3 regions of the Streptomyces sp. HUAS 31 genome follow, and region 1 is predicted to be linked to each of the others. Evidence: riboswitches for the same ligand, from Rfam matches in the RefSeq annotation. Region 1 holds a riboswitch; each other region holds the start of a gene.

Region 1 (3,269 bases):
AGCACGGAGTTCTCCAGGTGCTGCCGGACCGTCGAGGCCGCGCGATAGATGTTGGCGACCACGGCCATCTGCTCCCGGTGCAGCGGGATACCGCCGAGCTTGGCCTCGGCCAGCTTCTCGGCGGCGGTGATCGATCGTTGGCCGGGCATGGAACTCTCCTTTGGCCGCGACGTCGGACAGGCGGTGTCGGACGGGGAACAGGCGATTTTCGTTCGGGTTCAAATTGTACGGAAGGGGCCGCCGCTTCCCGGACCCTGGACGCCCTCTTGACGTGGGCCGCGGGTGGACCGACACTCGAGCATATTCCTAGTGAATTGGTAGGGAAGCATGGGGCGCCTTGAGTCGATCACCGGTCGAGTGATCCGTACGCCCCTTCTCACGTCCCGCCGTCACATCGACCTGCTCCGCGTATGCAGCGCGATCAGCCCCCTGGGCTGAACCCCCACGTCGCCTTTGCCGACCGCGCACGTCCACACGCCTGCCCCGGGGAGAGTCATGTCCGTCACACCGTTGGCCGCCCACACGTCCACCCGGCCCGCCCCCGCCTTCAGGGGCCGTATCGGAAGGGACGCGCGCAGCGGCCACTACGCCGTGCCGCGCCGCTACCGCCTCCATCTGTCGACCGCCTGCCCGGACGGCCTGCGCATCGCCGTCGCCCACGCCCTGCTGGGCCTCGACGACATCTGTCCCGCGACCTTCCTGGCCCCGATCCCCGACTCCGCCGACGACGGACACTCCGTGCTGCGTCCGCTGTACGACGCCAGCGCCCACCGCTACTCGGGACCGGCCCTCGCGCCGGTCCTCAGCGACGACTGGTCCGGGCGCATCGTGAGCAACCACGCCCCCGACATCACCCGTGACCTCGCCCGGCGCTTCGGCCACGGGCGCCTGGAGCTCTACCCGTGCGGCGCGGAGTCGGAGATCGAGGCCGTCGAGGACATGTGCGCCGAGGGCATCGAGGAGGCCGCGCAGCGAGCGGGCGCGGCCGGCGCCGGGCCCGCGGAGCGCGACGAGGCGCTCGGAACCCTGCTGCGTTCCCTCGGCGCGCTGGACCGGTGGCTCGACGGGCGCACCTACATGATCCGCAATCAGATCACCGCCGCGGACGTCGAGTTGTGGGTCACCCTGGTCCAGCTCGACACCGTCCACCGGCACCACCTGGACGCGACGGCGGTGCAGCGCATCGCCGCCCACCCCGCCCTGTGGGACTACGCCCGCAGGGTCGCCGCCCACCCGGCGTTCGGCGCGCACCTCGACCTCGACGCCATCGCCCGTCGCCATCACGCCCGTTGCCAGGGACTGGAAGCCGCCGGTGCCGCCGTCCAGATCCTGGACTGGGCCACCCACGCGGCGGCCGGGACCGGCGCCCGACCGCAGGTCGAGGGGCCCTGAGCCGTTCCGCACCGTGGACCGGCGTTGACATTCGTTCGGGCAACTGTCTTAACTTACGGCCCAGAACGGTCATGAGCGTCAGCGACAAGCCCTGGCTCGCTGACCGGCAACCCTCGCGTCGCGGTGGGGTGCCCCAGGTGACGACCGGACCGGATGACATTCGGTAAGCGCGAGGCCCACAAGGGCCGGAAAAGCGAGTGACGACATGGACGCAGCTCCCAGGACGGCCGAACGCCGCTCCCAGAGCCGCGTCCTGTCGTTCACGAACCTGCTCGTCGCCGACCGCACCGTCGATCTGCTCCGAGTCAACAGCGCACTGTGTACCGCACCGGGCTGCGCCCGCTGTCGTGGCTGACGCCTTCTCCTTCTCTCTGCCACGCACTCCCTGACGACCACCGCCGGAGCGGTGTGCCGTCGCCCGCCCAGCCCCAGGTACCCGCGCCTCCCGTGAGACGTCACGCCGCCCCGCGGCCGTCGTCGCCGCACCCTGCGCCGGGTCCGGGGAATTCCGACTCCTGCCGGAGCCCTCCATGAGTGAACCCCCAGGCGCCGCCGTGTCCCTCGCCGAGGCACCGCCGCCCACCGACACCCCGTCAAGACCCCTCGCGGCACAACGAGTTCTGCCGCTGCGACGACCCGGTCGCTGGATCGCCACCGCCGTGGTCCTGGTCCTCGCCGCCCAGTTCGTCCACGGCCTGGTGACCAACCCCTTCTACCAGTGGGACCGCTTCGGCTACTGGTTCCTGCGGCCGACCATCCTCGACGGACTGCTCGTCACCCTCGAAGTCACCGCCTACAGCGCGGTATTGGGGCTCCTCGGCGGCATCCTGCTGGCGCTGGCCCGGCTCTCGCGGAGCCCGGTGCTGCGGGCGGTCAGCTGGATCTACGTCTGGGCGTTCCGCTCCATCCCGCTCATCGTGGTGCTGCTGTTCCTCTACAACTTCAGCGCCCTGTACAGAACGCTGAGCGTGGGCGTGCCCTTCGGCCCCGCCTTCTTCTCCTTCGACGAGTCGAAGCTCGCCACCGACATCGTCATCGCGGTCGTCGGCATCAGCCTCCACGAGTCCGCGTACGCCGCCGAGGTCGTCCGCGGCGGCATCCTCTCCGTCGACCAGGGCCAGCACGAGGCGGCCGCGGCCCTCGGCCTGCCGAAGGGCTACCAGTTCAAGCGGATCGTGTTCCCGCAGGCACTGCGCTCCATCATCCCGAACTACGTCAACCAGCTCATCGGCCTGATCAAGGGCACCTCGCTGGTCTTCTACGTGTCCCTGCTCGACCTGTTCGGCGCCGCGCAGTCCATGGGCTCCACCTACCCCGGCGACATCGTGCCGCTGCTGATGGTCGCCACCGTCTGGTACCTGATCCTCACCAGCGTCGTCTCCGTCGTCCAGTTCTACGTCGAGCGCTACTACGCCCGCGGCGCCACGCGTTCCCTGCCGCCGACCCCGCTGCAGAAGCTGCGCATCGCCATCACCGACCTCAGGGCCCGCGTCCGCAGGGAGGCCGCCGTATGACCGCCGAGACCCTCCTGAGCGCGGGCGCCACCGTGGAGGTGCACGACGTGCACAAGTGGTACGGCGCCCACCGGGTGCTCAACGGCGTCGACCTGACCGTACGGCCCGGCGAGGTCACCGTGATCCTCGGCCCGTCCGGCTCCGGCAAGTCCACCCTGCTCAGGGTCGTCAACCACCTGGAGAAGCCCGAGATCGGCCACGTCAGCCTCGACGGCGAGCTCATCGGCGTGCGCCGGCAGGGCGACCGGCTCAAGGAGCTGAGCGAGCGGGCCATCCTCGCCCAGCGCGGCAGGATCGGCTTCGTCTTCCAGAACTTCAACCTCTTCCCGCATCTGACGGTCCTCGACAACGTGGCCGCCGCCC
Region 2 (3,269 bases), 4.0 Mb from region 1:
CAGACCTCACCCCCCATCGGTCGGGGGCGTGCGCCGGAACGCGTCGACCGCGGCTGAATGTATCTGCCCAACTGCCGTCTGCAACAGGTCAATCGGACGAGAAATCCGGGCACGACCGGTCGGGAATGTGGGGACAATTCCGCTGACTTCAGGTCAAGTCGGACCCGGCATACGGAACAAAAGCCGCAAAAAACCCGCACACTTTGGCTACTTCTTGTCGGGCTTACGGCAGAAATTCAAGGCAACCGACTCGGAGATCGGCGGCACGTTCCCCAACTGTACCTCGCTCAACCACACAGAATTGCCCCCTCCGCTTCTCTCACGGAGGGGGCAATTCGATGAACTCTCAGTAACCTGGGTTACCGAAGGTAATGATCGGTCATTCGGTCAGCCGCCGGCGACGGCCGGGATGATGGAAACGCCCGCACCGTCCGGGGTCGCCGTCTCAAGGCCCTGCTCGAAACGCACGTCGTCGTCGTTGACGTAGACATTGACGAACCGGCGCAGCTTGCCCTGGTCGTCGAGCACCCGGGCGGCGATCCCGGTGTGGTTCTTCTCCAGGTCGGTGATGACCTCGGCGAGGGTGCCGCCCTCGGCGGCGACCTCGGCCTGCCCGCCGGTGTAGGTGCGCAGGATGGTCGGGATGCGAACGGTCACGCTCATGCGAGGCCAGCCTCTCGGAAGGAGTCCAGGTTCGGGCGGATGGTGGCGGTGAGGCCGGTGCCGGCCACCGCGTCCAGCGTCTTGAGGCCGTCGCCGGTGTTCAGCACGACGGTGGTCCTGGTGGGATCGAGGACGCCGTTCTCGATCAGCTTCTTCGTCACACCCACGGTCACCCCACCGGCGGTCTCCGCGAAGATGCCCTCGGTCCGGGCGAGGATCTTGATCGCGTCGACGACCTGCTCGTCCGTCACATCCTCCACGAACCCGCCGGTGCGGCGCGCGATGTCGAGGACGTACGGTCCGTCGGCCGGGTTGCCGATGGCCAGCGACTTGGCGATGGTGTTCGGCTTCTGCGGACGGACCACGTCGTGGCCGGCCTTGAACGCGGTCGACACCGGCGAGCAGCCCTCGGCCTGCGCACCGAAGATCTTGTACGGCTTGTCCTCGACGAGCCCGAGCTTGATCAGCTCCTGGAGCCCCTTGTCGATCTTCGTGAGCTGCGAGCCGGACGCGATCGGGACGACGAGCTGGTCCGGGAGCTGCCAGCCGAGCTGCTCGCAGATCTCGTACGCCAGGGTCTTGGAGCCCTCGGCGTAGTAGGGCCGCAGGTTGACGTTGACGAAGCCCCAGCCCTCGCCGGCCGGGTCGCCGATCAGCTCGGAGCAGAAACGGTTCACGTCGTCGTAGTTGCCCTCGATGCCGACGAGCTCGCCGCCGTAGATCGCGGCCATGACGACCTTGCCCTGCTCCAGGTCGTGCGGGATGAACACGCACGAGCGGAAGCCGGCGCGGGCGGCCGCGGCACCCACCGCGCCGGCCAGGTTGCCGGTGGAGGAGCAGGAGAGCGTGGTGAAGCCGAAGGCGCGGGCGGCCTCCAGGGCCTGGGCGACGACACGGTCCTTGAAGGAGTGCGTCGGGTTGCCGGAGTCGTCCTTGACGAACAGCTTGCCGGCGTCGACGCCGAGCTCGTTCGCGAGGTGGTCGGCCTTGACGAGCTTGGTCCAGCCGGGGTTGAGGTTCGGCTTGTCGGCGACGTCGGCCGGGACGGGCAGGAGCGGCGCGTAGCGCCAGATGTTCGCGGGGCCCGCTTCGATCCGCTTGCGGAGCTCCTCGGCGTCGTAGGCCGAGAAGTCGTAGGCGATCTCCAGCGGGCCGAAACACTCCTCGCACGCGAAGACCGGGCCGAGCGGTACCCGGTGACCGCACTCGCGGCAGGAGAGCGCCGCGGCGGGGCCGAGGTCTACGGTGGATTCGGTGGTGCTTGCAACAGTCTGCGCAGCCATGTGAGGCGAGGCCCTTTCTCCTCATCTTCCTCACGACGCATCTCGCCGTGAGACGGATTTGGCACCTTCCCTAGCCGGGAGCCTCGCGGAGACGATCAACGGTGACGATCGACGCTGATCTACGAGAACCGACTGGAGGGTTGCCGGGGCTTCATCGGGCCGTATCCCTCTGCCCCTCTGGATGAGCGGTATTCGGTTGTTGACGACGGCCGACCTCGGACATGCGATGGTCATCCGCGTTGTTCAAGACTGTAACCGAACGCCAGGACAGTTGAGCTAGCCGTCCGAACCGCGAGATGGATCACAGACGTCCCGACAGTGAGGAGCCGCCGACCGTGCTGGAAGAAGCAGAGCGCTGGCTGAGCAGCCGCTCCTGGTCCGTAGCCGACCGCCCGCTGCATCACATCCTGGCCGCCAAACAGCGCTCGGGCCAGTCGGTGTCCGTCGTGCTGCCCGCGCTCAACGAGGAGGAGACGGTCGGCGAGATCGTCGCGATCATCGCCCATGACCTCGTCCGGCAGGTCCCGCTGGTCGACGAGATCGTGGTCGTCGACTCCGGCTCCACCGACCGCACCTCCGAGGTGGCCGCCGCGGCGGGCGCCCGGGTGGTGCACCGCGACGAGATCCTGCCGCGCGTCCCGGCCGTGCCCGGCAAGGGCGAGGTCCTGTGGCGCTCCCTGCTCGTGACCGGCGGCGACATCGTCTGCTTCATCGACGCCGACCTGAAGGAGTTCTCCTCCGACTTCGTCTCCGGGATCGTCGGCCCGCTGCTCACCGACCCCGGCGTGGACCTGGTCAAGGCGATGTACGACCGCCCGCTCGCCGGTGCCGCCGGACAGGGCGGCCGGGTCACCGAGCTGATGGCGCGCCCGCTGCTGAACATGCACTGGCCGCAGCTCGCCGGCTTCGTGCAGCCGCTCGGCGGCGAGTACGCGGCCCGCCGCAGCCTGCTGGAACAGCTCCCGTTCCCCGTCGGGTACGGCGTCGAGCTGGGCATGCTGGTCGACGCGCTGCACCTGGTGGGGCTCGACGCCCTGGCCCAGGTGGACGTCGGGGTGCGCAAGCACCGGCACCAGGACGGGCAGGCGCTCGGCCGGATGTCCGCCGCGATCTACCGCACGGCGCAGCTGCGGCTCGCCCGCGGGCATCTGGTGCGGCCTTCGCTGACCCAGTTCGAGCGCGGCGAGGACGGTTTCGAGCCGCGGACGTACTCCGTGGACACCGAGGAACGGCCGCCGATGGTGGAGATCGCCGAGTATGCGACGCGGAAGGTGGCGTAAACGCCGGAAACCGGCCGTATACAGGGCTGACGAGCGCCCCCCA
Region 3 (3,269 bases), 5.8 Mb from region 1:
TGGACCACCAGACGTCCCGCGGAAAGGTCCCGGCCGAGGTGGCCCGCCGGGCCAAGCTGTACGGCCGCCCGGTGCTCGCGCTGGCGGGCACGCTGGGCGAGGGCGCCCACGACGTACCCGGCGTCGACGCGTTCAGCGGCATCCTGCCCGCGCCGATGGCCCTGGCGGAGGCCCTGGTGCGGGCCTCCGAACTGCTCACGGACGCGACCGAACGCGCCCTGCGCATGATCCTGCTGGGCGCCCGGCTACCCGCTCACGCGGAGGTGTCCGGCACGCAACGACCGTCCTCGGTGCGGTAGTTCCACTTCGCGCCGTCCGTCACGAGTTCCTTCACGGCGTTCACGAACCGCTCGACGTGCTCGTCCGGCGTACCGGCACCGAAGCTTACGCGGATGGCGTTGAGGGACTTCTCGCCGGGCGCCGCCTCCGGGGCACCGCACTCGCCCTGGGCCTGCGGGTCGCTGCCGAGCAGGGTGCGGACCAGCGGGTGGGCGCAGAACAGGCCGTCCCGGACCCCGATGCCGTACTCGGCGGACAGGGCGGCGGCGAAGTGGGAGCTGTTCCAGCCCGCGACGACGAAGGAGAGCACGCCGACCCGCGGGGCGTCGTCGCCGAAGAGGGAGAGGATCCGGACCTCGGGCACCTCGGCGAGACCGGCCCGCACCTTCTCGATCAGGTACTGCTCACGGGCGACGAGGTCGTCGAAACCGGCCTCGGTGAGTGCCTTGCAGGCGGAGGCGATGGAGTACGCGCCGATGACGTTCGGGGAGCCCGCTTCGTGCCGGGCGGCGCTGTCGTGCCACTCGACGTCGACGCCGCCGTCCTCGCGCCGGGACACCTTGCGGCTGGCGCCGCCGCCCGCGAGGTACGGCTCCGCCGCGCGCAGCCAGTCGGAGCGGCCGGCCAGCACGCCGGAGCCGAACGGGGCGTACAGCTTGTGTCCGGAGAAGGCGATCCAGTCGACGTCCAGGTCACGGACGCTGACCGCGTGGTGCGGGGCCAGCTGGGCGGCGTCCAGGACGATCCGGGCGCCGTGGGCGTGCGCGGCGGCGGCGAGTTCGCGCACCGGCCACAGCTCGCCGGTGACGTTCGAGGCGCCGGTGACACAGACCAGGGCCGGGCCGTAGCCCCCATCAATCGACACAGTGCGGTCCGCGAGGGCGCGCTCCAGCGTCTCGACGGCCTGGCGGGGGGTGCGGGGCGCGTTGAGGTAGGTGACGCGGGCGTCGCGCCACGGCAGCAGCGAGGCGTGGTGCTCGGTCTCGAACACGAAGACCTGGCAGTCGGCCGGGAGGGCGGCGGCGAGGAGGTTCAGCGAGTCGGTGGTGGACCGGGTGAAGACGACCTGGTCGTCGTCCCGGCAGTCGAGGAACTCGGCGACCGTCCGGCGGGCGTTCTCGAACAGGTCGGTGGAGAGCTGCGAGAGGTATCCGGCACCGCGGTGGACGCTGCCGTAGTACGGCGCGTAGGCGGCCACGTCGTCCCAGACGCGCTGGAGGGCGGGGGCGCTGGCGGCGTAGTCCAGCGCGGCGTAGGTGACTTCGCCGCCAGTGACGAGGGGGACGGTGACATCCCGGCCCAGAACGGGCAGCGGGGCACAAATGGTCTGAACGGAGGCAGCGGTGGAGACAGACATGACGGAACTCCCGTGAGAGGAAAGAAGAAAGTGAAAGTGGGTGCGCGGAGGCGGGGCTCGGCGGCCCTATCGCATTCGCTTGCTCACGGAAGACTCCCTCGAACGACCAGGACCCTTGGTTTCGAGAGGGGCCCGCGCTTGCCGTAGACCTCGCTGCCTACGGCCTGGTCTTCACCCGGGGCACCCCGCCACGGACGGAGGGTTGCCGGACAGTCGGCCGGGGCCTCATGACTGTCACTCATGACCTGGTACAGGAACGTACGCGAAATGATCGTCGTCCCGCAACCCGTGTCCGGATCGCGGGACGACGTCAGGTGCCGATCAGGCGTTGCTCGCGGCGACCCACCGCTCCAGCGTCCGCTTCGCGGACCCCGAGTCGATGGACTCCGCCGCCTTGGCCATACCGGCCCTGATCTGCTCAGTCAGCGGCCCGTCGCCGGGCGCCAGCGCCACCAGCGCCGCCGCCGAGTTCAGCAGTACGGCGTCGCGCACCGGCCCTGTCTCGCCGTCCAGGAGGCGTCGGGCGACCTCGGCGTTGTAGGAGGCGTCGGCGCCGCGCAGCGCCTCCACGGGGACCAGCTCGATGCCGACGTCGCGCGGGTCGAAGGCCTCCTCGGTCACCTTGCCGTCGCGCACGACCCACACCCGTGAGGTCGCGGTGGTCGTCAGCTCGTCGAGGCCGTCGTCGCCGCGGAACACCAGCGAGGAGTTGCCGCGCTCGGCGAAGACGCCCGCGACGATCGGCGCCATACGTGGGTCGGCCACGCCGACCGCCTGGGCCCGCACCTTGGCGGGGTTGGTCAGCGGACCGAGCACGTTGAACGTCGTCCGGATGCCCAACTGTCCGCGCGCCGCGGCCACATGGCGCAGCGACGGGTGGAACTTCACCGCGAAGCAGAAGGTGATCCCGGCCTGCTCGGCGACCTGCGCCACCCGCCCGACCGGCAGTTCCAGGTTGACGCCGAGCTTCTCCAGCACGTCCGAGGCGCCCGACGCCGACGACGCGGCCCGGTTGCCGTGCTTGACGACCTTCGCGCCGGTGCCGGCGATGACGATCGCCGACATCGTGGAGATGTTGACCGTCTTCGCGCCGTCGCCGCCCGTGCCGACGATGTCGACGGTCGGCCCCGGCACCTCGATCACATTCGCGTGCGCGTACATCGTCCGGACCAGTCCGGTGATCTCCTGCACCGTCTCGCCCTTGGCCCGCAGCGCCACCACGAACCCGGCGATCTGCGCGTCCGTCGCCTCGCCGCGCATGATCAGGTCCATCGCCCACGCGGTGTCGTCGGCGGACAGGTCCCGGCCGTCCAGCAGGCCGTTCAGCAGCAGGGGCCAGGAGCGGCCCGCCGCGGTGTCGCCTCCAGCGGGGGTCACAGCGCTCATAAGCCGCTCCAGGTTCGGGCGTCCCGCACTACGGGACGCGAGTCTCAACGAGTCCACCCTATCCAGCCCCGGGACACGGAGAAGGGCCCCGTCCGAAGATCGGACGGGGCCCTTCTGCCGTGGCGTGGCGTGCGCAGCGATCAGTGGTGGCCGTGGCCGCTCGTGATCTCCTTGTACTCCTCGACGGTCGGCTTCGGGATCTGGCCGTCCTCGCCGTAGTAGGACTTGCTGAGCTTGGCGCGCAGCT

The links. Region 1 has a riboswitch for S-adenosylmethionine ahead of PGH47_RS37300 (amino acid ABC transporter permease). Riboswitches for the same ligand answer to the same signal wherever they lie in the genome.
Region 2: another riboswitch for S-adenosylmethionine. It lies ahead of thrC (threonine synthase); the one in region 1 lies ahead of PGH47_RS37300 (amino acid ABC transporter permease).
Region 3: another riboswitch for S-adenosylmethionine. It lies ahead of PGH47_RS11715 (aminotransferase class V-fold PLP-dependent enzyme); the one in region 1 lies ahead of PGH47_RS37300 (amino acid ABC transporter permease).

Annotation. Positions count from the first base shown of each region.
Region 1 is NZ_CP116353.1:8,412,684-8,415,952, forward strand. It holds gene PGH47_RS37290 (MarR family winged helix-turn-helix transcriptional regulator) at 1-149, opposite strand, end outside; gene PGH47_RS43140 (putative leader peptide) at 328-438, shown strand; gene PGH47_RS37295 (glutathione S-transferase C-terminal domain-containing protein) at 496-1,392, shown strand; SAM riboswitch class IV at 1,460-1,568, shown strand; gene PGH47_RS37300 (amino acid ABC transporter permease) at 1,923-2,906, shown strand; gene PGH47_RS37305 (amino acid ABC transporter ATP-binding protein) at 2,903-3,269, shown strand, end outside.
Region 2 is NZ_CP116353.1:4,434,921-4,438,189, forward strand. It holds gene PGH47_RS19515 (MoaD/ThiS family protein) at 388-663, opposite strand; gene thrC (threonine synthase) at 660-1,946, opposite strand; SAM riboswitch class I at 1,965-2,134, opposite strand; gene PGH47_RS19525 (glucosyl-3-phosphoglycerate synthase) at 2,282-3,226, shown strand.
Region 3 is NZ_CP116353.1:2,649,715-2,652,983, forward strand. It holds gene PGH47_RS11710 (glycerate kinase) at 1-299, shown strand, start outside; gene PGH47_RS11715 (aminotransferase class V-fold PLP-dependent enzyme) at 254-1,636, opposite strand; SAM riboswitch class IV at 1,766-1,882, opposite strand; gene trpD (anthranilate phosphoribosyltransferase) at 1,958-3,022, opposite strand; gene qcrB (cytochrome bc1 complex cytochrome b subunit) at 3,163-3,269, opposite strand, start outside.